DNA from 4 places in the [Ruminococcus] lactaris ATCC 29176 genome. Region 2 is predicted to be linked to each of the others. Evidence: predicted binding sites of a transcription regulator. Region 2 holds the regulator's gene; each other region holds the start of a gene.
The links. Region 2 encodes HrcA, which represses chaperone genes, less so after heat shock. Its sites were predicted from a motif close to TGTTAGCACTCNNNNNNNNNGAGTGCTAACA; they were not measured.

Region 1 (7,774 bases), 1.2 Mb from region 2:
CGGCTCTTCTCACGATACATTTTATGATCCGGTGCTTTCATGATAAGATTCGGACATTTCCGGAATGCATTTACAACCGGTTCCCCCGTCCTGATCCCGTACTTTTTTGCTAATGGAGATTTTGCAAGGACAACTCCGTGGCGGGACTTCTGATCCCCACCAATGATCGCAGGAATCTGCCGGAGATCTACTTTTGCTCCTTTTTTCAATTCCTCTACTGCTGTCCAGCTTAAGTATGCAGAGTTGACATCAATATGAAAAATTATTTTCCGCATAAGATGCTCCCCTTCTTATATTCTAGTCAGATACCTTTCATTTCTTGTATACATTAAAAAATCCCCGTGATACAGTACTTTTATTGTACCATACCACGGGGAGCTTTTCATCTCTTTCTTCTTTGCTCTCTTCCGGCTATCAATTTATGCCGTCCAGCTTATCCCTGCTTTACCACAGCCTCCAGTTTTCCATCTCTGACATCGATCAGAATTGTATCACCCCGACCGACATTTCCTGCAAGGATCAGTCTTGCTGCAAGCGTCTCCACATTTTTCTGCAGATACCGCTTCAGTGGTCTTGCACCATACATCGGATCGTATCCGCCTTCCACTACAAAATCTTTTGCAGCTTCTGTCAGTTCGATCTGAAGTTCTTTTTCTTCCAGCCGACGGTTTACATCTTTGACCAGCAGATCAATAATCGAGCGGATATTGGTCTTCGTCAGTGGCTTGAACATAATGATCTCATCCAACCGGTTCAGAAATTCCGGTCTGAAATGAGCTTTCAGGTCATTCATTGTCATTTTCTGACACTGTTCGTCAATAGATCCGTCTTCTTTGATGCCCTCCAACAGATAATTTGCTCCGATATTGGAGGTCATGATCAGGATCGTATTCTTGAAATCGACCGTGCGTCCCTGAGAATCTGTGATTCGTCCGTCATCAAGTACCTGTAACAGCACATTAAAGACATCCGGGTGGGCTTTCTCGATCTCATCAAAAAGAACAACCGAATACGGTTTTCTTCTGACTGCTTCTGTCAACTGTCCGCCTTCATCATATCCGACATATCCCGGAGGAGCTCCGATCAGTCTGGACACGGAATATTTCTCCATATACTCACTCATGTCAATACGGACCATATTATTCTCATCGTCGAACAGACTCTGAGCAAGTGCTTTTGCAAGTTCCGTCTTACCGACTCCGGTCGGACCAAGGAACAGGAATGAACCGATTGGCTTACTCGGATCTTTGATTCCGGCTTTGGAACGGATGATTGCCTCCGTTACAAGTTCTACGCCTTCGTCCTGACCAACCACACGCTTATGCAGTTCATCTGCAAGATGGAGCGTCTTATTTCTCTCACTTTCATTTAATTTTGCTACCGGAATCCCCGTCCATCTTGAAACGATTCGTCCGATTTCTTCATCTGTCACCGCTTCATGCACCAGGGAAAGATCTTTGGCTTTCACCCGTTCTTCCTCTTCTTCCAACTGCTTCTGCAATTGTGGGAGTTTTCCATATTGCAGTTCTGCTGCCTTATTCAGATCATATTCTCTCTGTGCTTTCTGAATTTCCTTATTGACCTGCTCGATCTCCTCACGGATCTTCTGAACATGCTCAACCGATTTCTTTTCATTCTCCCACTGGACTTTCTTACCTGCATACTGCTCTTTCAGTTCTGCCAGCTCTTCCTGCAGATGCTCCAGCCGTTCTTTACTCAGACGGTCTTCTTCTTTTTTCAATGCAGACTCTTCAATTTCCATCTGCATTACACGCCGACGCAGTTCATCCAATTCTGTCGGCATGGAATCAAGTTCTGTCTTGATCAATGCACACGCTTCATCCACAAGATCGATTGCCTTATCCGGCAGGAAACGGTCTGAAATATAACGGTTGGATAGTGTAACTGCAGCTACCAATGCACTGTCGGTAATCTTTACTCCATGGAAAACTTCATACCTTTCTTTCAATCCTCTTAAGATTGAAATGGCATCTTCCACGGTCGGCTCATCTACGAGAACCGGCTGAAAACGACGTTCCAGTGCCGCATCCTTTTCAATATATTTCCGATATTCATCCAGTGTCGTTGCTCCGATACAGTGCAGCTCTCCTCTTGCCAGCATCGGCTTTAACATATTTCCTGCATCCATAGCACCATCTGTCTTACCGGCACCAACAATCGTATGCAGCTCGTCAATGAAAAGGATAATCTTTCCATCACTATTTTTTACTTCCTCAAGAACGGCTTTCAGACGCTCTTCAAATTCTCCCCGGTACTTTGCACCTGCGACCAATGCTCCCATATCCAATGAGAAGATTGTCTTGTCCTTCAGTCCTTCCGGTACATCTCCGCTGACGATCCGCTGGGCAAGTCCTTCTACAACTGCCGTCTTACCTACACCGGGTTCACCGATCAGCACCGGATTATTCTTCGTTTTTCTTGAAAGGATCCGGATCACATTGCGGATCTCTTCATCTCGTCCAATCACCGGATCCAGTTTCTGCTCTCTTGCCCTGTCCACCAGATCCTGACCATATTTATTTAAAGTATCATAAGTTGCCTCCGGGTTATCACTGGTGACTCTCTGATTTCCCCGGACAGTAGAAAGAGCGTGCAGGAATCCTTCCCGGCTGATACCAAATTCCCGGAATAATTCTTTCATCTCACGACTTGCATATTTCATCATGGCAAGGAACAGATGCTCAACGGAAATATATTCATCCCCCATCTGCTTTGCCTCATCTTCAGCATGAATCAGAACATTATTCAGATCCTGGCCGACATAAGCCTTGCCTCCCTGAACCTTTGGTCTTTTCCCAATCGCCTGCTCTACACGATTTACGAAGAGCTGACTCTGGATACTCATTTTTTCAAGTAATTTTAAAATCAGGCTGTCATCCTGCGTAAGCAATGCATACAGCAGATGCTCCTGTGCCAGTTCCTGATTGCCATTATCTGCGGCAATCTTCTCACAGTTCTGAACAGCCTGCAAAGAATTCTGCGTAAATTTATTAATATTCATAGTCTTTCCCTCCTTTGAACCACAAGCTTTCTCCACGAAACTCTTCTTTCAGATGATCTGCGGAGTCTTTCTTTCGTGTTCTAGTAGAAATATAGCACGTATTGTTAGCACTGTAAAGAGTTGAGTGCTAATTTTTCAAAAATTTTTGATGTCAGGGTCAAAAGGTCTGAAACCACGTGTGCTTGCACACTGGTGGTAGAATGACCTTGAGACCCGCCCCGATATGAGCATAAAAGTGGGGCGTAAGCACCACGATATGCGAATAGCGGGTAGGATTGTGGGAGTGCGTAGCACGAAACAATCCGTTGGCATCATTGTTGGGGGCTTTTGACCCCAACATCATATTTTTTATAAAGCACATTTTCCTGGACTTCATAATGAGCCTGTCAGCACAGAGGGATTAGACTATCTACGCATTCAGGGCAGCGACCACTGGGTTGTTACTATGAAGGCAGATGATCCTCTTTCACAAAAAAGGATCTGCTCGGTCTTCCGCTGATTCTCCCGGAACGTACCACAATCCAAAGTGAATTAGCCAACTGGTTTGGCAATGATTTTGATAAACTGGACATTATATTTACCAGCAATCTCGGCACAAATGCCGGAGTGATGGCTCTTCACGGACTGGGATTTCTTTTCTGCTGCTTTTTATTTTTATTACTTTCTTTTTCTTTTCTTTGAATAAATCCAGTAAAACCCGGCTGAACATGCCATATAGATGGCCTCAATTCCTACAGAGATCCGAAATTCCGTTGAATGAATATTCTGAATATTCATTCCCATGATCGGGAATGTAAATAAATGAGGCAGAAGTCCCAGCATACTTCCGGCAAAATAGACTTTATAATCAATTCCAATTGCCCCAAGATACAGGCTCAGGACATCACTCGGTATTTTTCCGATCACCCGAAGAAGAAATGTCAGTATGAACCCATTTCCTGTACAGATCTCTTTTAACTTCTCCGTCTTCGGATACTTCTTCATAATCGAACTGACCATCGTACCGCCACCTTTTTTCCCTATGAGCCAGGGAAGTGTAACCATGATGGCAGCACCGCAGAAATTCACGGCAATGGCAAATTTCATTGGAAAGATCATTCCGCTTACCGCAAAAAGCAGACCGGAATAAATAACGACACTGACGCTTTTTACAGCAAACAGTCCCATCATCATAAAGAATGCTGCCAATAAATTTCCGGGTGTATGGTTCAGGATCTGCTCAGTTGTCAGTTCTTTTCTAAAATAAAAGCATCCTGCAATAATGATACACCACACGATCAGTAATCCGGTCTTCTGCCATTTTTTCATTCCGGTTTCCTCGCTTTCTAATTAATTTTTTTTCTTTTCTGCGAAATAATCAGTCCAATCAGTATCAAGATCGAACCTGAAACGGATGCGACGGTCATTTTCTCATCCAATACAAACATTGATAATACTACCGTCACGACAGGGGAAACATAGATATATACACTGGTCTTGACGACTCCGATCCATTTTGTTGATAAATTCCAGAGGAAAAATCCAACAGCACTTGCACCGACACCGAGGAACAGAAAATTGGAGATTACTTCCGGTCGTTTCAATGCGTCCATATCCCACATCGCATGCTGCAAAATAAGCACCGGAATCAGAAAAATAATTCCATAAAAGTAAATTCTTCTTGTTACCGCAGCCGTTGGATAATTCCACTCTTCAATCTTTTTAACAGTCGCAGAATACAATCCCCAGGAAATCATTGCAAGAAAAGCGAGGAAATCACCTGCCGGATTTAAATTCAGGCTTTTCTGCCCGTTCAGGCTGATCAGAATAATTCCGGTTATGGCGATCACAAATCCTATAAAAAAGTTTCTTCCCGGTCGTTCACTTTTAAAGAAAATTCCAACCATAACCGCAACAAAAAACGGTGCACATGCAACAATAATTCCTACATTGGATGCATAAGTCATCGTTAATGCAGTATTTTCCATCATGAAATACATCACAATCCCAAAGAAACCTGCAGCCGCAAATCCCAGTTCTCTCTTCTTATCTGCAACTTTTAGACGGTGCGGGAAGAAAACCCACAATGCCAAAAATGCAAGTACCGCTCTTGTGAACAGGATTTCCACAGGAAGGAAATATTTCAACAATACTTTTGTCGATACAAAAGTTGCTCCCCACATGATCTGCGTTCCACATGCCAGTATATGCCCTGTTACTTTTTTTCTTTCGTCTGTCATCTGCAATTTCCCCCGCCTTTTCCTATAATATAGATGTCGGGGTCAAAAGCCCCCGACTTTGATGCCTACGGATTGCTCCGTGCTACGCACTCCCACAATCCTACATCATAATATATGCTCTGAATAAAAGAAAAAACCTTCAAAAGTCTTCCGTTACATAACCGAAGACTTTCAAAGGTATAAAAATAAGCGGGTGATGGGAATCGAACCCACGTATCCAGCTTGGAAGGCTGGTGTTCTACCATTGAACTACACCCGCGTGTCAAACACAAATAATATATTACCATACTTTTCAAAAATTGCAAGTGCTAATTTTATTTTTTTCGATTTTTGCAATTTTTAATCATTCTATAGGTAGGCAGACAGTTCTCTACCAAAAGCCGGTTTCGTACCAGCCTCTGCTTTTTCGGCACAGGAACTGTCTGCCATTTTACTGCTTATTCACAGGCTGCTCTTTTTTCACTTTTCCTTCGTAAAATCTTTTTCCCTGTTCCCACAAAATTGGCAACAGGAAAAGAACTATCCCCAAAATCATGACCACATTTTCTGAAAGGGCTGCTGCAGAATTTCCATCCTGCCTTCTTCCTGTCTGTTGTCTGTCCCCAGGTTCTACAACATCTCATAGAATACACCAACAGAATCATTTCTACAGATTTTTTACATACAACGCCCGGATTGCATTCAAAACTGCAATCACCATAACACCTACGTCCGCAAAGATTGCAACCCACATATTCGCAATACCGATTGCACCGAGGATCAGACAGATTGCCTTGATCGTCAATGCAAAGATGATATTCTGATAGACAATGCGGATACATTTCTTTGAAATTTTGATTGCTTTTACAATCTTCAGTGGATCATCATCCATCAGGACAACATCTGCCGCCTCAATCGCTGCATCTGAACCCATGGCTCCCATGGCAATTCCGATATCAGCCCTGCCAAGCACCGGAGCATCATTGATTCCATCTCCCACAAATGCCAGCTTCGCCTTTTCCGGTTTTTCAGCCAGCAGTCTTTCCACCTGGGCTACCTTGTCAGACGGAAGAAGTTCACTGTAAACCTCATCCAGTCCCAGCTTTTCTGCTACCTGGTCTGCTACACGCTTCGCATCACCAGTCAGCATTACTGTCTTCTCGATTCCGGCAGATTTCAATGCTCTGATTGCCTCTTTGGATGTCGGTTTCTCCACATCAGAAATGAGAATATGCCCCATATATTTTCCGTCAATCGCAATATGGATGATCGTTCCTGCACTGTGGCACGCAATCGGAGTGATTCCAAGCCGCTTCATCAGTTTATCATTTCCTGCAGCAACAAGCTTTCCATCCACCTTTGCGGTCACACCATTTCCGCTGATCTCCTCAATTTCGGATACTCTCGTCCTGTCGATCTCTTTTCCATAAGCACGCTGGATGCTCCTGCTGATCGGATGAGAGGATGCACTCTCTGCCAGTGCCGCATATTCCAGAAGCTTCTCTTCTTCCATTTCACTATGATGAACACCATTTACCTCAAATACGCCTTTGGTCAGTGTACCGGTCTTGTCAAATACAACATATTTTGTCTGAGACATTGCCTCAAGATAATTTGATCCCTTCACCAGCACACCTTCGTGACTCGCTCCACCGATTCCGGCAAAGAAACTCAGCGGAATACTGATGACCAATGCACACGGGCAACTGATTACAAGGAATGTCAACGCACGATAAATCCACATATCCCACTGCGGGGCTGCTCCCATCGCCAGCATACGGACTAACGGAGGAAGGATTGCCAGTGCCAATGCCCCATAGCACACTGCCGGGGTATAATATTTTGCAAACTTTGAAATAAAGTCCTCGGATCTGGATTTTCTTGAAGTTGAATTTTCTACCAGTTCCAAAATCTTAGAAACAGTAGACTCTCCAAATTCTTTTATTGTCCGTATCTTCAGCACTCCGGTCATATTGATACATCCACTGATGATCTCATCTCCCACTTTTGTCTCACGCGGAAGACTTTCTCCGGTCAAAGCACTTGTATTCAATGTTGAAGTTCCCTCTATAACTATTCCATCAATCGGAACTTTCTCTCCCGGCTGAACAACGATCACTGTGCCGATTTCTACTTCATCCGGATCTACCCTTTCCAACTTTCCATCCTGCTCTATGTTTGCATAATCCGGACGGATATCCATCAGTTCACTGATATTTCTCCGGCTCTTTCCAACTGCATAACTCTGGAATAATTCCCCGATCTGATAGAACAGCATAACGGCTACCGCCTCGTTGAAATTTCCCGATCGGTCATAAATTGCAATGGCGATCGCTCCTATTGTAGCAACTGCCATCAGAAAGTTCTCGTCAAATACCTGTCGGTTAAGGATTCCTTTTCCTGCTTTTTTCAGAATATCATAACCGATAACCAGGTATGGGATCAGGAAAAGAATCATCCGCAAAATTCCCTTTACCGGTATAAAATTCAGTGCGATCAGCAGTACTGCTGCAATGATAATACGGATCAGCATCTTTTTCTGCTTCTTCGTCAT
Region 2 (7,774 bases):
AGATGTCTCTTCCGGTGCAGATTTTGCAAGGATATCTTTCAATGCCTGTACGTCAGCTTCTACGGCTGCCTTATCTGCTGCATCCAGTTTATCTCCGACATCCTGAATTGCTTTTTCTGTCTGGAATACCATAGCATCGGCTTCATTTCTTGTATCAATTGCTTCTTTACGTTTCTTATCCTGAGCCTCGAACTCTGCTGCTTCTTTCACAGCTTTATCGATATCGTCATCAGACATATTAGAACCTGCTGTGATCGTAATATGCTGCTCTTTACCTGTTCCAAGATCCTTCGCAGATACATTTACAATACCGTTTGCATCAATATCGAATGTAACTTCAATCTGCGGTACTCCACGTGGAGCCGGCGGGATTCCATCCAGTCTGAACTGTCCGAGTGATTTATTATCCTTGGCGAACTGTCTCTCACCCTGTACTACGTTGATATCTACAGCTGTCTGGTTATCTGCTGCCGTAGAGAAGATCTGGCTCTTCTTTGTCGGAATTGTTGTATTTCTCTCGATCAGTCTTGTAGCCACACCACCCATTGTCTCGATAGACAGTGACAGTGGAGTTACATCAAGAAGAAGGATATCGCCTGCACCTGCATCTCCTGCAAGTTTACCTCCCTGTACGGAAGCACCAAGTGCTACACACTCATCCGGGTTCAGAGATTTGCTTGGCTCTTTGCCTGTCAGTCTCTTCACTTCTTCCTGAACTGCCGGGATACGTGTTGATCCACCAACAAGAAGTACCTGACCAAGCTCGGAAGCTGTGATACCTGCATCAGAAAGTGCACGTCTTACCGGCTCCTGTGTCTTCTCTACAAGATCTCTTGTCAGTTCATCAAATTTAGCTCTTGTAAGGTTCATGTCGAAATGCTTCGGTCCTTCAGCTGTTGCTGTGATGAACGGAAGGTTGATATTGGTTGTCGTTGCACTTGAAAGTTCTTTTTTAGCTTTCTCTGCTGCTTCTCTTAATCTCTGAAGAGCCATCTTATCTGTTGAAAGATCTACACCCTCTTTTGCCTTGAAGTCTGCCAGCATATAATCTGTGATCTTCTGGTCGAAGTCATCTCCACCAAGTCTGTTGTTACCTGCTGTTGAAAGAACCTCGATAACTCCGTCACCGATTTCGATAACAGATACATCGAATGTACCACCACCAAGGTCGTATACCATGATCTTCTGCTCTTTCTCGTTGTCAAGACCATAAGCAAGAGCTGCTGCTGTAGGCTCGTTGATGATACGCTTTACATCAAGTCCTGCAATCTTACCGGCATCTTTTGTAGCCTGACGCTGAGCATCGTTGAAGTAAGCCGGAACTGTGATAACAGCTTCTGTTACTTTCTCTCCAAGATATCCTTCTGCATCCGCTTTCAATTTCTGAAGGATCATTGCTGAAATCTCCTGTGGAGAATACTTCTTTCCATCAATATCTACTTTATAATCTGTACCCATCTCTCTCTTAATGGAAGAGATCGTTCTTGCAGCGTTCGTAACTGCCTGACGTTTTGCAGGTTCTCCTACGAGACGCTCTCCTGTCTTTGTAAATGCTACAACAGACGGTGTTGTTCTTGCACCTTCTGTATTTGCGATAACTGTAGGCTGTCCACCTTCCATAACAGCTACGCAACTGTTTGTTGTACCAAGGTCAATACCAATGATTTTTCCCATGATAAATTTCCTCCTCTATTTATTCTCTGGTTTTGATAAAACTCAAATTAATTTGCTACCTTTACCATACTGTGCCTTACAACACTCTCACGGTACATGTAGCCTTTCTGAAATTCTTCAGCAACAACATTTTCGCCGAATTCTTCATCCTCCACATGCATGACTGCATTGTGGAAATCAGGATTAAACTCCTGACCAACAGCTTTGATCGGTTTCACTCCAAGTGAATCCAGTGTCGTCATAAGCTGCTTGTAGATCTTCTCCATTCCTTCTGCGAACGGAGAACCTTTTTCCTCTTCCGGTATGGAATCTAATCCACGTTCAAAATTGTCAACGACCGGAAGAATTTTTTCTATGATATCTTTCGCACCGATCTCATACATCTGGGACTTTTCCTTTTCTGATCTCTTGCGGAAGTTATCAAACTCTGCCATCTGACGAGTGATACGATCATTTAACTCTTCGATCTTCTCGTCTTTTTTGTCCTTCTTATTTTTCTTTCCGAAGAACTTTTTTTTCTCACCGGATTTTTCTTCTCCCTGATCCTCTTCAGATCCGGTTTCTTCTCCGGCTTCTGCTGTATCTTCGGCATCTTCCTTTGCTTCTGCTTCAGCAGCTTCCTCTGCCTCTGCCGTTGTAGCATTGGTTTCTTCTGCTTCAGCTTTTGCTTTCGCCTCTTCTACAGCCTCTTTCACCATATCTTCTTTGCTCATGTTCTCTGTCACCAGCTTTCTACCTTTCTATCCTTTTGGTTCTTTATTATAAATCGCATCCAACTCACTTTGCAGGGTCTTCAGCGTCTTCATGACATGTTCATAATCCATTCTTTTCGGACCGATAATTCCAATCGTTCCCTTCATGCCTTCTCCAAGTTCATATGTGGCTGTTACCACGCTGCAGTCTTTCATCGTCTTCACCGGAGCTTCATCTCCGATATAAACCTGAATCCCGTGATTTTCCTCACTGGCAAGCGTCTCTGTGACCAGATCTGCCAACTGCTGCTTTTCTTCAAAAGCACTGATGATCTCCTGTGCACTCTGCTTATCACTCAACTCCGGATACTTGAAAATATTTGTCGCACCACTTGTATAGATCTCCATATCATTATCTACATGAATAATCTCGGCAACTGCATCCAGAACGTGTCCGATCACTTCACTGTGGATTCCTGCCTGCTCTTTTAACCTGGCGATCAGTCCCAATGTGATCTGATCGATCGACAGTCCGTTCAGTGTTGTATTCAGAAGCATATTCAGCTTCAACAGGTTCTCATTACTTAAGGTTTCGCCTACTTCAATAATTTTATTCTTAATTACATTTCCACCGAGTACGATCACCGCTACGATCTGCTCTTCATCCACCTGGGAAAGCTGAATGAACTTCAAAGTATTGCGACTGTTGACCGGAGTCGAAACCATCGTTGCATAATTGGTATTGGAGGCAAGAACTTTTGCTGCCTGCTGCAATACTTTTTCTACTTTGTCAGTCTTCTCAAGAAGAGCATCCTCACGTTCACTGATCTCCTGTTCTTTTTTCTCCATCAGCAGATCCACATAGAACCGATAGCCTTTATCCGACGGTATCCTTCCTGCAGAAGTATGTGGCTGGAAAATATATCCAAGATCCTCAAGATCCGCCATCTCATTGCGAATCGTAGCTGAACTGAGCTTCAGGTCAGTGTACTTTGAAAGAGTTCTTGAACCAACCGGTTCACCGGTCTCCAGATAATTCTGAATGATAGCTTTTAATATAGTAAGTTTTCTTTCTGTCAATGCTTCATCCATTGCCATCACTCTTCCTCCCGTTCTCTGACTCTCTTTCTTTCGGCTTATTAGCACTCCCTGCTTTTGAGTGCTAACACCTTACAGGTAATAAGATAGCACCTCATTTTCCGTTTGTCAACAGTGATTCTTAAAAATTTGTATTTGTTGGGGTGAAAATATCGCGACAGCAGGAAGTGTTTCTGACAGAAATGCGTCCATATCCACACTTGTTGTTGCATCGCAGTGCAGGACCCGCTTTACCTCAGCCCGTTGACAACTTGTAACAGGAACGTGGAAACATTCGTGCAGAGGCACTCCTGTTTACGTTCCTTAACAAGTTGGGCAAAGTGTCTTCGGAACGCTCCCTGTCAATGCACTGCTCACGCAACAACAAGTGTGGATATTGGGCGTTTCAAGTCAGAAAGCTTTCCTCGCATCAGGATATTTTCTTTCAACAAATACGAAATTTCAATAAGAAATAAAGAGCCGGAAGGCTATCAACTAAGATAAATGATTAGTCAAATAGTAAATACAATATCTACTGTCTAATATTTACGATCGAATATCTTAGTCAATAGCCATCCGGCTTTTTCTATCCTTTTGAAATTTGTATTGTTGAGTGACTACGCTGTGGAGTCAGAAAAAAACTTCTTGCTGTGACTACCAGCGGAAAGCAGGGTGTTCCTGAGCAGGTGCATTAGCAGGAGCGTTCCGAAGACACTTTGCAGCGTTTGTTAGAGAAAGTAAATCGAGTGCCTTTGCACGAAGATTTCCACTTTCGAGTTACAAACGGTCAACGGGCTGAGGTAAAGCGGGCCTGCACCGCGAAGGAATATCCTGCTTTCCGCGTCCGCTCTGCCATATAGAAGTTTTCTGCTTTCCAAGCGTATCACCCCAACAAATACAAATTTATTCTCCCAGCAAAAACTCCGCCAGCACGTAATTACTTACATCCATCCCTCTGCGAGACAGAAAAATGCGATCTCCCTTACATTCTAATAAATGTTCTGCCTGGAAGTGTTCTATGACAGTTCCATATACTTCACTGATCGGTTTCTGAAAGGTTCGCTCAAATTTTTCTTTTGAAATTCCATTCACTTTCCGTAAGCCCAGATACATAAATTCTTCCATCTGAGACTCTTCTGACAAAAGTTCTTCCTCTGTTTCAATGGGTTGTTTTTCATGGATTGCTTCTATATAAGTCTTTCTGTTCCTTATATGTGAAAACCTTCTGTTTCTGAGAAGAGAGGATGCACCTGCACCAATCCCAAGATACTCCACTCTGTCCCAGTACCCCAGGTTATGCCTGCATTCCTGTCCTGTTCTTGCATAATTTGAAATTTCATAACGTTCCATTCCCGCCTTTGCAAGCCGTTCTATTGTCCATTCCCCCATCCGATATTCTTCTTCCTCCGACGGGAGTTTCCATTCACCGGAATCAAACTTTCCTTCCTGATACCAATGATAAAATCTTGTTCCCTCTTCCAGGATCAGACTGTATGCCGATATATGCTCCGGTTCAAGAGCGATCACTTTTTCCAGCGTATCTTCCCATGACTCCATCGTCTGTCCCGGAAGTTCCGACATCAGATCAATATTCCGGTTCTCAAATCCTGCCTTTTCTGTAAAGTTCCACGTAGCAAGGAAATCTTCATACGTGTGTATTCTTCCCAGTCTTTGCAGTTCTTCATTCCGGGCTGACTGTAACCCAAGACTTAGACGGTTCACACCTGCTGCTTTATACTGCTTCAGCTTTTCCAGGTTCACTGTACCAGGATTCACTTCCATCGTGATCTCAGCATCTTTCTGAATTGTAAAACTATCATACAGACTTTGAAAAAGCTCTTCTGCCTGCCTTTCTGACAGAAGGGATGGTGTTCCTCCTCCGAGAAAGACAGTCTTCACCTCATAAGAGTGAAGACTGTCTTTATAACCGCGTATTTCCTGTATCATTGCCTGCACATATGCTTCCTGCTCTTCTCTGCTTCCTGCTGCTGAGAAAAAATCACAGTAGTTGCATTTTTTTACACAGAAAGGAATGTGAAGATACAGTTCCAAATCTCTTTTTTTCATATTATTCATAAATTCATATAAACTTCAGATCAATACTTTTTTTAGTTATCGTCCAGCTTCAGGACACTCATAAATGCACTCTGCGGAATCTCAACATTTCCTACCTGACGCATTCTCTTTTTACCTTCCTTCTGCTTCTCCAGAAGTTTCTTCTTACGGGAAATATCACCGCCGTAGCACTTGGCAAGAACATCCTTTCTCATTGCTTTTACTGTCTCACGTGCTATGATCTTACTTCCGACTGCTGCCTGGATCGGGATCTCAAAGAGCTGACGTGGGATTTCTTCTTTCAGCTTCTCGCACATCTTTCTTCCACGTTCATAAGCACTTCCCTCAAAAACAATAAAGGAAAGTGCATCCACTTCTTCTTTATTGATCAGGATATCCAGTTTCACAAGTTCTGAACGCTCATATCCCAGCATTTCATAATCAAAGGATGCATAACCTCTGGAACGCGATTTCAATGCATCAAAGAAATCATAAATAATCTCATTTAATGGCAGATGATAGGTCAGCACAGCTCTTGTCTCTTCGATATATTCCATGCCCTGATAAACTCCGCGACGTTCCTGACAAAGATCCATGATGGCTCCGATATATTCAGATGTTACCATGATCTCCGCTTTTACCATCGGTTCTTCCATATATTCAATTTCTGACAGATCAGGCATATTGGTCGGATTTGTCAGGTCAATAACTTCCCCGTTTGTCTTATGGATCTTATAAATAACACTCGGTGCAGTTGTTACAAGATCCAGATTATATTCTCTCTCAAGACGCTCCTGAATGATCTCCAGATGAAGCAGTCCTAAAAATCCACAACGGAATCCAAATCCCAATGCAACAGAAGTTTCTGCCTCAAACTGCAATGCTGCATCATTGAGCTGCAGCTTTTCAAGTGCATCTCTCAGATCCGGGTATTTAGCTCCATCTGCAGGATACAGTCCACAATAAACCATAGGATTTACTTTTTTATATCCCGGCAATGGTTCAGCACATGGCCGCTCTGCATTCGTGATCGTATCTCCCACACGGGTATCTTTTACATTTTTCAGACTTGCCGTAATATATCCGACCATTCCTGCTTCCAGTTCATCGCATGGAATGAACTGTCCCGCACCAAATGTTCCGACTTCCACAACCTCAGCTCTCGCCCCGGTCGCCATCATCAGCATCGGAGTTTCCTTTCTGACCGTTCCCTCTTTGATCCTGCAGAAGACAATGACTCCTTTATAAGAATCATATTTAGAATCAAAGATCAGTGCCTGCAGTGGTGCATCCGGATCTCCTACCGGTGACGGAATCTTTTTCACAATCTGCTCCAGGACTTCATGCACGTTCAGTCCTGTCTTCGCTGAGATCAACGGTGCATCTTCCGCATCAATTCCAATGACATCCTCAATCTCTTCTTTTACACGCTCCGGCTCTGCACTTGGCAGATCAATCTTGTTGATGACCGGCATCACATCCAGATCATGATCCAGTGCCAGATATACATTTGCCAGCGTCTGAGCCTCAACCCCCTGTGCCGCATCGACTACCAGGATTGCTCCGTCACAGGCCGCCAGACTTCGCGAAACTTCATAATTAAAATCCACATGTCCCGGTGTATCAATCAAATTGAAAAGATACTCCTCTCCGTCGTCTGCCCGGTAAACTGTACGCACTGCCTGTGCCTTGATCGTGATTCCACGCTCCCTCTCAAGATCCATATTATCCAGCACCTGTGACTGCATCTCACGGCTTGTGAGCAGTCCCGTCATCTCAATGATACGGTCTGCCAGTGTGGATTTTCCATGATCGATATGTGCAATGATACAAAAGTTCCTTATATGATTCTGATCAATCGTTGACAATGTTCGCCCTCCATCTTATCTCTGTCTCTTTTATTTCTTTCTGGTTATTCCCTGTTCTGCTTACACGTTATCACGCCGTTCCGGCTACACCTCATTCTGCTCCGCTCTTATCTCTTTTCTGACTGCTTCACTATAAAAAGCTCCACCGCCAGATTTTCACTTAAAGTTCCGGTCTTCACAGCCTGTTCCAGTCCGGCACCTTCTTCCATACTCTGCCTGAGCTGTCCCATCCTGAACCGCTTACACTGTACCATACTTTTCCCGACTACAAACGGATGCAGTCCGGCTTTGGATGCAATTTCTTTTTTCCCATACCCCTGATTCATCAATGCTTTTACAAAATAAAGGCTTCGGTACTGCCTCGTCAGCATATACAAAATCCGCATCGGCGGTTCTTTCAGTGCGATC
Region 3 (7,774 bases), 980 kb from region 2:
AACCTGTTCTTTACTCTGAAAATCTTTTGGATAAATATTAATGCCGGATGGTTCAGAAAAATCAGCATAGCCAAGTTTCTGTAAATTTCCATCATAAGATGCACTCTGCTTTGATCCAAGAGATAAGAACAACTCCGTTAAGTCTTCCTCACTTACATTCATCTGAAATGCATCTGCAAAAGCATCCACATCAATACTGATTGCATTTTCCATCACGTTCTGCAGATTCGTGCCGAGCTGTGACATTGCCTGCTGCATGGAATTTTCCATTGCTTTCGTGATCTGTCCCATCAACTGCTGCACCTGCTTCTCTACCGCCTGTGCCACAGATTCTGACATTGCCCCCATCGCCTGTTCCATATAAGAAGCCATGGCTTTGGAGAGCTGCTGCTCCAGCGAATCCATATCGACCGCTGCAACCAGTCCTTCAGAAAACCGCTTCTGACCGTCCTCCGTATTCAGATATTCAAGAATATGATCTCCCAGCTTTGTCGGATCCGGCAGGCCATTCACTTTTACATAATCAAGATAACCGTTAAGCAGCTCATCTGTCAGTTTTTCAAGCTGTGCATCGCTGATCTCAAAATCTCGGTCCGACGGATAGATCTTTTCCATCCAGTCGGCAATGATCTTCTGTGCTTCTGCTGTCTGCAGATATTCTGTCAGATACTCATCAGATTTTGCAGGATCTGTATAACCATTTTTAATGAGGAACTCCTGATAACCCGACATGAGATTTCGGAGCAGTTCCTGTATCTGTTCTGCACTGACTTTGACTTCTCCGTTGGCTTTTAAAATCTCTTTCAGATTATCCGAAAGGATCTTTCTTGCAGTTTCCGAACGCAGATAATTTCTGAGATCTTCCTGTAAATTGGAATAATCTGCCTCCGGATGCGTCTTTGCATACTCCTGATATCCTTCCAGCATACTGGCAGATAACTTCTGCATTCCATCCGATGAAACCTCGACTTTTATCCCTTTTAACAGCTTTTGCAGATCCATTGCAGGCAGTCCGTCCAGATTCAGATCTAGGCTGCCACTGTCCATCATTCCTGACAGATCCAGTGCATTTCCACCGGATGTAAAGACTCCTGAAAAATCCGATGCTGTTCCAAGTCCTGCAAGTACAGACTCATCCATCTTAAATGCCTTTTGCAATGCTGCTTCATCTACAGTAAAAAGCGAATCTTCTGAAAAGCTGCTCTCTCCGTCCTCCTCTCCGAACTTCTTATTTGTAAATACATTAACTCCTGCATCTGCAAGCTGCTGCTTTACGATCTCACTGTCTGCTGCCTGCTCTGCCACATACCTGGTCAGTGATGCCGGATAGCAGATGCCCGGATTCAGGGAAGAAGCTGCTGCTCCTTCCCTGGGCTGTACTACACCAACGATCCGAATCGTCTCTCCATTTTCTACCAGTTTCTTCATATAAGAAGCATTATCTGTTTTATCCTTCCAGACCTTATACTGACTGTCATATTCATAAAAGTCAGAACTGTTCACCAGTTTAAACGTCGTTCCCACGATCTGATCGTAACTGTAATCCTGAAAATCGGATGGTACATCAATCGTCTCTTCATTCATAAACTGCCGGATCATCTCATCCAGCTCCAGCGGATCTCTCAGTCCCAGCGTATATGCTACAAAATCACTGATACTTCCATTAGAAGAAAGCACCAGGACACACTCATTATATTTTTCCGGCCATTTTCCTGCTTTCACATCATACTGACTTTCGTAGAGACTTCTGGTTTCAGGCATCTCAAAAAATACATCCGTACTCATCATAGATGACATGATACTGTTGGAACTGCTCGATGATCCAAGTCCCAGAGAAGAAAAAGACTGATCCGGATGTACCTGACGGACACCATCCTTCTCCTCTTTAAAGATCTGAGGCGTTACACTATAGGAATATTCCACGGCATTCGTATACTTTTCAATTCCGCTTTTTCCTTCATCAAGATATTCTTTTAAAGATTTCAGGTCATTGGAATCCATCGTCGAAAACATATTGGTTACCAGTTGCATGACTTTGACTTTTCCATCCTCATTGTCTGCCGTATCCTTTTCATCATCGGCTGCCATCTCAGATGCATTTCCGACCATCATGGAAGTGATATCAAATCCGGTACTCTGAATCTGTAAAGGATACTCTGACAGAGTCTCTTCTTCCACATTCTGAATGTATTCATTGACTCCATTGGACAGAGAAAGAATCAGTGCAATCCCGATGATTCCGATGGAACCTGCAAAAGCAGTCAGAAGTGTCCTTGCTTTTTTGGTCTTCAGATTATTAAAACTCAGTGCCAGTGCCGTCAGAAATGACATCGACGACTTTCCCATATTTTTATGCTTCGGTGGTTCTGCCTGCGTTTCATCCACTTCATATGGATCCGTATCGGAACGGATCTTCCCGTCACGCAGGGTCACGATCCTGGTGGCATACTGTTCTGCCAGTTCCGGGTTGTGCGTGACCATCACAACCAGACGGTCTTTTGCCACCTCCTGAAGCAGATCCATGACCTGCACACTGGTATCGCTGTCCAACGCTCCGGTCGGCTCATCTGCCAGTAAAATGTCAGGATCATTGACCAATGCCCTTGCGATCGCCACTCTCTGCATCTGACCGCCCGACATCTGACTTGGTCTTTTATGGAGCTGCTTTCCAAGCCCCACCTTTTCCAGTGCTTCTGTTGCACGTCTTCTTCGTTCACTCTTTCCGATTCCCGAGATTGTCAGTGCCAGTTCTACATTTGCCAGCACACTCTGATGCGGGATCAGATTATAACTCTGAAAAACGAATCCGATGGTATGGTTTCTATAGGAATCCCAGTCTCTGTCTTTATATTTTTGGGTTGAAATCCCGTTAATGATCAGATCTCCACTGTCATACCGGTCCAGCCCACCAATGATATTAAGCAGGGTTGTCTTACCGGAACCACTGGGACCCAGAATGGCAACAAATTCATTATCCCTTAAATTCAGGCTCACATCATCCAGGGCTTTCTGCACCAGTCCCCCTGTTCTGTATTCTTTGCAGACATTCTTTATCTGTAACATAGGCATCTGCTCCTTTTATTTGCATTGTCTTTTATCATACTATATTTTAATTTTTGATACCAGGGGCAAAAGGTCTGACACCACGTGTGCTCGCACACCAGTGGTAGAATGACCTTGTGACCTGCCCCAATATGAGCATAAAAGTAGGGCGTAAGCACCACGATATGCGAATGTTGGGTAGGATTGTGGGGGCACGTAGTGCGTAACAATCCGCAGGTATCATAGTCGGGGGCTTTTGACCCCGACATCTAATTTTTTGGTCAAAAGATCTTTTTTCTTATCCGACACCCATATCCGACTCCCGGTTTTTTCCCTTCTGACAAATAGTTTTTCAATGCTTTTTGCAGACTGGTGTTCTCAGGATATGCCTCCGGATCTTCCAGTATTCTTCCAAAAACCCTTTCCTCTGCCTGACGGTTTTCCAGATTCACAGACTGAATTTCAAAGCAATTCTGAAACTGAAGGATTCCGCTTTCTTTCTCCAGCAGCTCTTTCAGTGCCGGAGAAAGCAGCCAGGATTCGCAGTCATACAGTTTATAGGAAGAACCAAAAAAACGGTCCGCCCATGCAAAAGATGCTTCACATCCTTCACGGCTCAGAGATTCTCCTTCCGGTACATGGACATGGATCACTTTCTGCCCCTCATCCGGCTCAAACTGAAGTCTTCCAAGCCGGAATAATTTCATTTTCAAATGAAGTTTCAGCCACTGCTCCTCGCAAAGTCCGATCTTTTTTCTTTCTTTTACACAATGCCGATACCAGATTGTAAAATCTGAAAATGTCGCATCATACACTTCATCCGGTATTTCTTTTTCTACATACTCTTTATACAGATCCGTTGCAAAACGGACATATAAAGAAAGAAGAAGTCCTTCTTTTTCCTGTTCTCCTGCAAGCATTTCAAAAAATTTTTCTTCTTTTTTATAAAATAATTCTTTCCATCTGTGGTATTCCTGCTCCGTCATCTTCAGAATCCGTACCACATCTCTTCCCTCTTTCGGCAGCCTGATCCTTTCCATCAGTTGTTCTTCATCCACTGCATACCGGCAGGACAGTATACCGACTGCCCGATGCAGCCGTTCCACTTCTTCTGCCAGTTCTCTTTTTATCTGCTCATCTGCCTCCATAAATCCGGCTGTTCCGACTCCGTTGCTTTTTCCTTTTCCATAAAAGCATCTGACACTGTCCAAAAGCTGTTCTGCCTTCTTTTCATATTCCGGTACTTTCTTCATCTGACACAGTTTCCTTACATCATGGATGGCTTCTTCCAGCATCCTGAACCTCGGTGAAACCCGCACATCCGGCTCTTTTTCCCGCCTTTCTCCGGGATACACCAAGAACATATCCCCTGCTTCAAAATAGCAGTGGACATTTTCCTCCAGAGGATCTTTACACCAGGCATCATATGCCCATTTCAGAAATCCATCCGCACCACATGACTCGATATACCAGATTGTCCATGCAGCTTCACCCGGATCACTCATGGAAAAGATGCCCGGATAATCATGGATCATACTGTAAATGCTTGTCAGCTTTCCTTCCTGCCTCCGCCTGCGGACAATCTCCCTGAACAACTCCTGCGGGATCTCCTCATTTGCCAGTGCAGACAGATGGGGTGTCACCGTAAATAGTCTGTCCCACATTTCTTTATTATAATGCACCACCGCACCGCCCACTTTCAGGGAATTTCCGTGCCTGTCCGGGAAAGTTGCGATCAGGTTCAGAGCTGCCTCCATCTCTTCTTTCGGGCGTTCATCCATCGCCAGTATCATCCGGTCAAACCATCCTTTTTCTTCCAGATGTTGTACAAAACTCTGTAAAAATGCACTCCACGCCTCAGTCCAGAACTCACTTCCGGGTTCTGCCTGCTTCTCTATTTCTTTTCCATCTTCCCTGTATCGCAACACATTCCCCCAGGGAACAACAGAATAACACTCTATATAGGACACCTTTACTTCTTTCAGCAAAAACCCAGTCCACCGGTCAAACTCTCCGTATTCAAACTGCCATTTTCCATTTTCTCTTTTCCATCTGACCATGGACGGATAGTCACACCATGTCTGATGATACCACGGTTCTTCCACGATCGAAGCTGTTCCGATTTTTCCACCAGCCTCCATATAAGGCCGCATCTGCCGTTTCATGATCTGAAGATGCTCCCTGCCAAAAGGTTCAACCTGATAATATGCCGCACTGGCATAAGGATACTGCCACAGATTCAGATAATACTCATTGTCCTGGTCCAGCTTAAGATCCAGCACCCGGATCTTTAACTTCAGGCTCTGCTCCCCACCTTGTTCTGTTCTCACCCGGATTTTTGTACTGTAAAGCCCCGGTTTTGCATCCTGAGTCGTTGACACCGTGATCCAGATCGGCTGGATGATTCTTCCGTTCTTCTCCAACAGCTTTTCACGCTCCATCTGTGAACCATAGATCACATCCGCACTATAGCTTTTGTCTCCCTTCGGTGCTTCCGGCAGACGGTACGACCTCGGCTCCGGGATCCAGTTACTTCCCGTATACGTGCTGATCCATTTTTGAAATTCTGCTCTTACCTCTATCCCTTCAGACAAATTTCCTTTTTCATTCATCACCGGATCTGCGATCAGTTCCAGGTCTTCTGCCTTTTCGTCCAGGATCACTTCCGCCGCTGCATTTCCACGGTCTCCCTGCCATAAAAGCAGTCTCTCCTCCTGCCGATGCTGCTCCGGTATTCTGTCCCACTCGGCTCTCCGTTCTTTTTTTATAAATGTATACTGACTGATTCCCATGGTTCTCTCCTGCTATCAATTATTTTCATCTGTTAACGCTCATTATATCACAGGAAGAAAAAAGATACCCATAGATTTCTCTACGGATATCTTTTTCAGAGAAGATTCCTGTTATATTTTTCAGAGGAATTTCCTACTGTATATTCAGGTTTGTATAACCCATCAGGCTTTCATCAATTTCTCTTGCAACTTCGCGGCCCTCGCGGATCGCCCACACAACAAGTGACTGTCCCCGGTGCATATCCCCTGCTGTAAACACATTTTTTACATTCGTCGCATATCTGCCCGGCTCTGTTTTTACATTCGTGCGTTCATTGATTTCCACACCAAATGCTTTTGTCACATAATCCTGGCTTCCAAGGAATCCTGCTGCGATCAGAACCAGATCCACCGCCACTGTATATTCACTTCCCGGAATTTCTTCCATTCTCATGCGTCCGGTCTTTTCGTCTTTTTTACTCTCAAGTTTCACAAGAACAGCCTTACACAGCTTTCCTTTCTTATCCTTGATAAATTCTTTGACCGTTGTGGTATACACACGCGGATCTGCACCAAAAACTGCGATTGCCTCCTGCTGGCCATAATCGGTCTTGCAGACTCTCGGCCATTCCGGCCATGGATTGGATGCAGCTCTCTGATCCGGTGCCTTGGGCATCATTTCCAACTGAACCACACTTTTTGCTCCATGACGGATGGAAGTTCCAACACAGTCATTTCCTGTATCTCCACCACCGATGACCATGACCTTCTTTCCTTTTGCAGAAATATATGTGCCATCCTTTAACTGCATATCATTTGCCCATAAGGCTTTTGTCGTTGATTTCAGAAAATCTACCGCAAAGTAAATTCCTTCTGCATCCCGCCCCGGTACTTTGATATCTCTTGGATTGGATGCACCACATGCAAGTACAACCCGGTCATAATTTTTCAGGATCTCTGACGGCTTGATTTCTTTTCCTACATCACATCCGGTCCGAAACTCAATTCCTTCCTCTTTCATGATCTCGATCTTGCGGTCAATGATCTGCTTTTCCAGCTTCATATTCGGAATACCATACCGCAGCAGACCGCCCGGCTTGTCTTCCCGTTCAAATACCGTCACCTGATGTCCTCTCTGATTCAGAAGATCTGCGGCAGCAAGTCCGGACGGACCGGATCCGATCACTGCAACTTTCTTTCCGGTTCTTACTTTCGGTGGATTTGCCTTGGCATAACCCATCTCATAAGCATTTTCAATGATGGCATATTCATTGCTCTTTGATGCCACTGCCTCCTGGTTCAGTCCACAGGTGCAGGCATTCTCACACAGTGCCGGACATACACGGGAGGTGAACTCCGGGAAATTATTTGTCTTCTTCAGACGCAGATAGGCTTCTTTCCAGTTTCCGTTATAAATCAGATCATTCCATTCCGGTACTAAATTGTGGAGCGGACATCCGCTTGCCATCCCTGCCAGTAATTTTCCTGACTGACAGAATGGAACTCCGCACGCCATACAGCGTGCTCCCTGAAGTTCCTGTTCTTCCTTTGATAACGGCGTATGGAACTCGTTAAAATGCTGTATTCTCTCAAGTGGTGTCTCCGCTATTTTATCCTGTCTTTTATAATCCATAAATCCTGTCGGTTTTCCCATCTTCCTACGCCTCCTATCTTCCGTTCTTAATCAGGTTAAATGCCTCGATCTTTGCTTTTTCTCTGCTCAGACCTTTTTCTTCCATCTGAATGATCGTTGACATCATTTTCTCATAATCTTCCGGTATGATCTTCTTGAACTTCGGAAGATACTCTTTAAAGTTATCAAGGATCTTCTTTCCGACCTCTGAATTTGTATAGGCTACATGCTCCTGGATCATGCCTTTGAGTTCCTGCACATCATACTTATCGGTCACACGCTCGATGTTGACCATCGCTTTGTTGACTTTCTGATAAAGTCTGCTGTC
Region 4 (7,774 bases), 1.0 Mb from region 2:
CAAGAAGAGAGCTGGACCGTATGGTGGGATATAAGATCAGTCCGCTGCTCTGGGCGAAAGTGAAAAGAGGTCTGAGTGCAGGAAGAGTCCAGTCAGTGACACTTCGCATTATTGCAGACCGTGAAGCAGAGATCGATGCATTTATTCCTGAAGAATACTGGTCGCTGGAGGCAGTTCTTAAGGTAAAAGGCGAAAGACGTCCACTGACGGCAAAGTTCTACGGAACTGAGAAAGAAAAAATGACGATTCATTCTAAAAAGGAAATGGATGAGATTCTGAAAGCTCTGGAAAATGCAGAGTTTCAGATTACGGATATTAAAAAGAGTGAGCGGATCCGCAAGGCACCGTTACCGTTTACGACCAGTACCTTGCAGCAGGAGGCAGCAAAGGCTCTGAATTTTGGAACGCAGAAGACGATGCGTATTGCACAGCAATTATACGAAGGTGTGGATATCAAGGGCAGTGGAACCGTAGGTATCATTACCTATCTGCGTACGGATTCGACACGTATTTCGGATGAGGCAGATGCTGCAGCAAGAGGATATATCGGTTCGGTTTACGGAGCGGAATATGTGGCTGCAGGAAATCAGATCAAAAATGATGGAAAGAAGATCCAGGATGCCCATGAAGCAATCCGTCCGACTGATATTTCCAGGACACCGGCGGCAATAAAAGAGTCTCTTACGAGAGATCAGTTCCGTCTGTATCAACTGATATGGAAACGTTTTACGGCAAGCCGTATGCAGCCGGCACGTTATGAGACAACGGCGGTTAAGATCGGGGCAGCAGGTTATTGCTTTACCGTTGCAACTTCAAAAGTAGCTTTTGACGGATTCCGCTGCGTCTATACAGAAGCAGAGGAAGAGAAAGAGGAGAGCAATGTTCTTGTCGGAAATCTGAGTATGGATTCAGTACTGACAAGAGAAGAGTTTGAGCCAAAGCAGCATTTTACCCAGCCGCCGGCACATTATACGGAGGCAAGTCTTGTAAAGACACTGGAAGAACTGGGGATTGGACGACCTAGTACTTATGCTCCGACGATCTCTCTGATTCTGGGAAGACGCTATGTGACAAAAGAGGGAAAAAATCTCTACATGACCGAGATCGGGGAAGTTGTCAATAATATGATGAAACAGTCTTTCCCTAGTATTGTGGATGTGCATTTCACAGCAAATATGGAAGGGCTTCTGGATATGGTTGAAGAGGGAAAAGTACCGTGGAAAGAAGTCATCCGTAATTTCTACCCGGATCTGGACGAAGCTGTGCAGAAAGCAGAAAAAGAGCTGGAGAGTGTGAAGATCGAGGATGAGGTGACTGATGTAGTCTGTGAGGAATGTGGACGAAATATGGTCATCAAGTATGGACCGCATGGAAAATTCCTTGCCTGCCCGGGATTCCCGGAATGCAGAAATACGAAGCCGTATCTGGAAAAAATCGGAGTACCATGTCCGATATGCGGAAAAGATGTCGTGATCCGCAAGACGAAAAAGGGAAGAAGATATTACGGCTGTGAGAATAATCCGGAATGTGAATTTATGTCATGGCAGAAGCCGTCGAAAGAAAAGTGTCCACAGTGTGGTGGATATATGGTTGAAAAGGGAAATAAGCTTGTATGTGCAGATGAGCAGTGTGGTTATGTAACAAGTCTGAAAAAAGAGCAGGATCATGCGTAAATTACATTGATGTTTTCAGAATTGTATGATAATATAGACTTGCTTACAAAATTTTTTGCATTTGTATATACAACTTAGAATTGTGGAGGAGACAATGAGCGTACAATTATTGGATAAGACCAGAAAGATTAATAAACTTTTGCATAATAATAATTCCAGCAAAGTAGTGTTTAATGATATCTGTGCCGTCCTGACGGAGATTCTTGACTCCAATGTACTGGTTGTCAGTAAGAAAGGAAAGATTCTGGGAGTCAGCAAGTGTGATCATGTCAGAGAGATTCATGAACTGATCACCGAGGCAGTCGGATCGCATATTGACAGTATGCTCAATGAGCGTCTTTTAAGCGTCCTGTCTACCAAGGAAAATGTAAATCTTGAGACTCTGGGATTTTCTGCTGATGCAGTAGAGGGATGTCAGGCGATCATTACACCGATTGATATTGCGGGAGAAAGACTTGGTACATTATTTATTTATAAGCAGGATGCTACCTATTCCATTGATGATATTATTCTCAGCGAGTATGGCACTGCGGTTGTCGGACTTGAGATGCTTCGTTCAGTGAATGAAGAAAGTGCTGAAGAGACGAGAAAAGAGCATGTTGTCCAGGCTGCGATCAGTACCCTTTCATTTTCAGAACTGGAAGCGATCATCCATATTTTTAAAGAGCTGAACGGAACAGAGGGGATTCTGGTTGCAAGCAAAGTGGCTGACCGTGTAGGAATTACCCGTTCCGTGATCGTGAATGCACTGCGTAAGTTTGAAAGTGCGGGTGTGATCGAGTCCCGGTCTTCCGGTATGAAAGGAACTTACATCAAAGTACTGAACGATTATGTATTTACAGAACTGGAACGGATTGAGAAAGAGCGGATGTATTAGGAAGGAAAGACAGCTATGTATGAGGGAAATCCTGTTGATCTGCAAATGGAAAAAGTGATATCTGCGGATGGAATTTTTGACGACACAACACGAGCCTGCCGGGTATATAAGTATGATATCGAGGACGAATACATTTATCTTGAATTGAAAGAGGATGAACTGACAGCGATTCTGCTGGATGCAAAGTACCGGTGTTATATTTCCACGAAGACGGAACTTCTGTGCTGTTCCGGTGTCGTAAAAGAGAGATACCGGTCAGAGGGAATCAATCTCTTAAAGTTCCGCATTGAGAATGGATTTTATAATATCTACGAAGACCGCCGGGCAACGAGACACATATAAGAAACCCCATAAAAGGCATAAAAGAACGTAAAGAAGAGCTACAGGAAAGAACCTGTGGCTCTTTTCTGGTTGCATAAACCCGGCAGGCTGCATTCGTGCAGGTACGATACAGGAAGGAATCTAAAAAAAATCTAAACTAGGTTGACAAATGGGAAGTGGAGTGCTATTTTATATTCATGGGTTAGCACTCAAGTGAAAAGAGTGCTAATAAGCTGAATATCAAGGAGGAATTACAATGAAATTAGTACCATTAGGTGACAAGATCGTTTTAAAGCAGTTAGAAGCAGAAGAGACTACAAAGTCCGGTATCGTATTACCGGGACAGGCGAAAGAGAAGCCGCAGGAGGCAGAAGTTATCGCTGTAGGACCTGGCGGTAATATTGATGGAAAAGAAGTTGTAATGCAGGTAAAGGTCGGAGATAAAGTTATTTATTCCAAGTATGCCGGAACAGATGTTGAGCTGGATGGCGAGGAATATATCATCGTTAAGCAGAATGATATTCTTGCAATCGTTGAGTAAAGTACATTCAGAGCCGGAGAAATCCTGAGAAGAATGGCGGGCAGATCTGAAGAACAGGAACAGATCAGAGAAGCAGAGATAGATGATAGATCGAAAAGAATGAAAAGGAGATGCAGTGAGATGGCAAAGGAAATTAAATATGGCTCAGAAGCCAGAGCAGCACTTGAAAAAGGTGTAAACCAGTTGGCAGATACAGTAAAAGTTACGTTAGGACCAAAAGGAAGAAATGTTGTCCTTGATAAATCTTTCGGAGCACCACTGATCACCAATGACGGTGTTACGATCGCAAAAGAGATCGAGCTGGAAGATGGATTTGAGAATATGGGAGCACAGTTGATCAGAGAGGTTGCATCCAAGACCAATGATGTTGCCGGAGATGGTACTACAACAGCTACGGTACTGGCACAGGCAATGGTCCATGAGGGAATGAAGAACCTGGAGGCCGGAGCAAACCCGATTGTTTTAAGAAAGGGAATGAAGAAGGCAACAGATAAAGCAGTAGAAGCCATCCGTGAGATGAGCAGCAAGGTAAACGGAAAAGAGCAGATCGCAAGAGTTGCAGCCGTATCTTCAGGAGATGATGCAGTTGGACAGATGGTAGCAGATGCGATGGAAAAAGTATCCAACGATGGTGTGATTACGATCGAGGAGTCCAAGACTATGCAGACAGAACTGGATCTTGTAGAAGGTATGCAGTTTGACCGTGGATATATTTCAGCTTATATGGCAACCGATATGGAGAAGATGGAAGCAGTTCTTGATGATCCATATATCCTGATCACAGATAAGAAGATTTCCAATATCCAGGAGATCCTTCCACTTCTGGAGCAGGTTGTACAGTCAGGAGCAAGACTTCTTATCATCGCTGAGGATATCGAAGGTGAAGCTCTTACAACCCTGATCGTGAACAAACTGCGTGGAACATTCAACGTAGTAGCTGTAAAAGCTCCGGGATATGGCGACAGAAGAAAAGAAATGCTGCAGGATATCGCTATCCTGACAGGCGGACAGGTGATCTCAGAAGAGCTTGGATTTGACCTGAAAGAGACGACAATGGATCAGCTTGGCCGTGCAAAATCTGTAAAAGTACAGAAAGAGAATACAGTAATCGTTGATGGTTGTGGAGATAAGAATGCAATCGAAGACCGTGTTGCACAGATCAAGAAAGCTCTTGAAGAGACAACTTCTGAATTTGATAAAGAAAAACTTCAGGAAAGACTTGCAAAACTGGCAGGCGGAGTTGCAGTGATCCGTGTCGGTGCAGCAACAGAGACTGAGATGAAAGAAGCAAAGCTCCGTATGGAGGACGCACTGAATGCCACAAGAGCAGCAGTAGAAGAAGGAATTATCGGTGGAGGCGGTTCAGCGTACATTCACGCTTCCAAAGAAGTTAAGAAGTTTGCTGATGAACTTGAAGGCGATGAGAAGACAGGTGCGAACATCATCCTGAAAGCTCTGGAAGCTCCACTGTATCAGATTGCAAAGAATGCGGGACTTGAGGGTGCAGTTATTGTAAATAAAGTAAGAGAGTCTGAGCCTGGCACAGGATTTGATGCTTATAATGAGAAGTATGTCAATATGGTTGAGAAGGGAATCCTTGATCCTGCAAAGGTAACAAGAAGTGCTCTTCAGAACGCAACAAGTGTTGCATCTACTCTGCTGACAACAGAGTCAGTTGTGGCAACGATCAAAGAAGATGCTCCTGCTATGCCGGCTGGCGGTGCAGGCGGAATGGGTATGATGTAAGCAGTGTTCATCATCCTGTTGAGAACCGGAAAAGAAAATGGGGTGCGGAAATGTGCAGACGTTTCCGCACTTTTTTATTATACAAGTACTTTCGGAATAAAAAGTGCTTTTCGGAGGCAGTTATAAGCAGAAGTTAATAATACTATTTAACATAAATCAACAGGATTGACTTTGTCGAAGTTTTAAAGTTCTTGACAACTGATCTGAATTTAGGTACTATAACAGGTAACAATCACTAATAGTTGGATCTTATAAGGAAAGAGAGGTATTTGCATAATGGGAAAAATTATTGGAGAAGGTATTACATTTGATGATGTTCTTCTTGTACCTGCGTATTCGGAAGTAATCCCGAATCAGGTCGATCTTTCAACATATCTGACGAAGAAGATCAGACTGAACATCCCGATGATGAGTGCCGGAATGGATACAGTTACAGAACACCGCATGGCGATCGCAATGGCACGTCAGGGTGGAATTGGTATCATTCATAAGAATATGTCAATCGAACAGCAGGCAGAAGAGGTAGACAAGGTAAAGCGTTCTGAGAATGGTGTTATTACTGATCCGTTTTTCCTTTCTCCGGAGCATACACTGGAGGATGCAAATGATCTGATGGCGAAGTTCCGCATTTCAGGAGTTCCGATCACAGAGGGACGTAAGCTTGTAGGAATCATTACGAACCGTGACCTCAAGTTTGAGACAGATTTTTCCAAAAAGATCAAAGAGTCCATGACTTCAGAAGGACTGGTCACAGCCAAAGAGGGAATTACTCTTGAAGAGGCAAAGAAGATCCTTGCAAAGGCAAGAAAAGAAAAGCTCCCGATCGTAGATGATGAAGGCAATTTAAAGGGGCTTATCACGATCAAAGATATTGAGAAGCAGATCAAATATCCGCTTTCTGCAAAGGATGAGCAGGGAAGACTTCTCTGTGGAGCAGCAGTTGGTATTACGGCAAATTGCCTGGATCGTGTAGAGGCACTGGTGAAATCTCATGTCGATGTTGTTGTTATGGACTCCGCACATGGACATTCCGCTAATGTACTCCGTACTGTAAGAATGGTAAAGGATGCATATCCGGATCTTCAGGTTGTTGCAGGAAATGTTGCGACAGGAGAAGCAGCAAAGGCATTGATCGAGGCAGGAGTAGATGCCGTGAAAGTCGGTATCGGACCTGGATCGATCTGTACAACCCGTATCGTTGCCGGTATCGGTGTACCGCAGGTTACGGCAGTTATGGACTGCTATGCTGCGGCAAAAGAGTACGGAATCCCGATCATTGCCGATGGCGGTATCAAGTATTCAGGAGATATGACGAAAGCGATCGCAGCCGGTGCGAATGTATGTATGATGGGAAGTATCTTTGCAGGATGTGATGAGAGCCCGGGAACGTTTGAACTTTATCAAGGAAGAAAATATAAAGTTTACCGTGGAATGGGATCCATCGCAGCGATGGAGAACGGAAGCAAAGACCGTTATTTCCAGGAGAATGCAAAGAAGCTCGTACCGGAAGGTGTAGAAGGCCGTGTGGCATATAAGGGTTCAGTAGAAGATACTGTCTTCCAGTTAATGGGTGGTCTTCGTTCCGGTATGGGTTACTGTGGAACGCATACGGTTGAAGAACTGAAAGAGAACGGACGTTTTGTAAAGATTTCAGCCGCTTCTCTGAAAGAGAGTCATCCGCATGATATCCATATTACGAAGGAAGCTCCGAACTACAGCGTAGATGAATAAAAGTGCCCCCCTTTTGTTAGACAAAAAAGTCTAATGAAAGGGGTTATTTTTTTAGTTGTTTAGTTTTAAAAAGAAAGTCCTAAGATTTTATTCAGAATCCTTTAGAAAAGCTATGCTATAATGAACAATATGTAAAGAAGTTGTGTGAAGACAAAAGATTTTTATATATGAGGTACGGAATATGGCACAGGGAAACAGAAGAGATGAAAAAATGAGATCGGACAGAGGAGAATGGGACAGGAAAAGAACGGGTTTTGGAAATACAGATAAAAGAAAAAAGAACAGAAGGAGCAGACCTTCGGGGAGAGAAAGAAGAGCGGTGAAAAAATACCGCTTGATCCGTAGCGGAGTGTTGCTGCTGTTTTTGTTGACAGTGGTTCTTCTGCTTCGTTCGTGTATCAGAAAAGTCAGAGGAACAGACAGTATGTCATTCGATTACGGAACGGTCAACGTGGATGCGTCAGAGCCGGTGATTGATGTGCAGCTTCTAGATGTAAATCCATATTCAAGACCCGGCACAACGATTGATGAGATTCATGGGATTGTGATCCATTATACAGCAAATCCAGGAAGTACGGCACAGGAGAACAGGGATTATTTTAATGGGTTGAAGGACAGCCATGAGACAGAGGCCAGTAGCAATTTTGTGGTCGGACTGGAAGGGGAGATCATCCAGTGTGTGCCAACATGGGAGATGGCTTATGCATCAAATGAACGGAATGCGGATACGGTATCCATTGAGTGCTGCCACCCGGATGAAACAGGAAAGTTTACAAAAGAAACTTATCAGTCGATGGTTCAGCTTACAGCATGGCTGTGTAAAAAATATAATCTGAATGAGGATCAGGTCATCCGTCATTATGATGTGACCGGGAAAATCTGTCC

Region 1: clpB (ATP-dependent chaperone ClpB) is a predicted target of HrcA. The motif match lies at 3,125-3,155, and genes of this name have one in related genera.
Region 3: NQ541_RS08750 (glycoside hydrolase domain-containing protein) is a predicted target of HrcA. The motif match lies at 5,865-5,895, and genes of this name have one in related genera.
Region 4: NQ541_RS08830 (co-chaperone GroES) is a predicted target of HrcA. The motif match lies at 3,072-3,102, and genes of this name have one in related genera.

What each region holds. Positions count from the first base shown of each region.
Region 1 is NZ_CP102292.1:2,095,821-2,103,594, forward strand. It holds gene NQ541_RS09825 (Y-family DNA polymerase) at 1-275, opposite strand, end outside; gene clpB (ATP-dependent chaperone ClpB) at 434-3,022, opposite strand; gene NQ541_RS13240 (hypothetical protein) at 3,180-3,365, opposite strand; partial or broken gene NQ541_RS13245 (LysR family transcriptional regulator) at 3,393-3,655, shown strand; gene NQ541_RS09840 (TVP38/TMEM64 family protein) at 3,680-4,330, opposite strand; gene NQ541_RS09845 (DMT family transporter) at 4,348-5,241, opposite strand; tRNA gene NQ541_RS09850 (tRNA-Gly) at 5,430-5,500, opposite strand; gene NQ541_RS09855 (heavy metal translocating P-type ATPase) at 5,888-7,774, opposite strand.
Region 2 is NZ_CP102292.1:880,340-888,113, reverse strand. It holds gene dnaK (molecular chaperone DnaK) at 1-1,674, opposite strand, end outside; gene grpE (nucleotide exchange factor GrpE) at 1,722-2,387, opposite strand; gene hrcA (heat-inducible transcriptional repressor HrcA) at 2,415-3,464, opposite strand; gene hemW (radical SAM family heme chaperone HemW) at 4,347-5,519, opposite strand; gene lepA (translation elongation factor 4) at 5,552-7,366, opposite strand; gene holA (DNA polymerase III subunit delta) at 7,474-7,774, opposite strand, start outside.
Region 3 is NZ_CP102292.1:1,862,626-1,870,399, forward strand. It holds gene NQ541_RS08745 (ABC transporter ATP-binding protein/permease) at 1-3,063, opposite strand, end outside; gene NQ541_RS08750 (glycoside hydrolase domain-containing protein) at 3,324-5,834, opposite strand; gene NQ541_RS08755 (glutamate synthase subunit beta) at 5,968-7,467, opposite strand; gene gltB (glutamate synthase large subunit) at 7,481-7,774, opposite strand, start outside.
Region 4 is NZ_CP102292.1:1,886,241-1,894,014, reverse strand. It holds gene topA (type I DNA topoisomerase) at 1-1,673, shown strand, start outside; gene codY (GTP-sensing pleiotropic transcriptional regulator CodY) at 1,768-2,550, shown strand; gene NQ541_RS08835 (hypothetical protein) at 2,566-2,892, shown strand; gene NQ541_RS08830 (co-chaperone GroES) at 3,128-3,412, shown strand; gene groL (chaperonin GroEL) at 3,533-5,158, shown strand; gene guaB (IMP dehydrogenase) at 5,435-6,889, shown strand; gene NQ541_RS08815 (peptidoglycan recognition protein family protein) at 7,071-7,774, shown strand, end outside.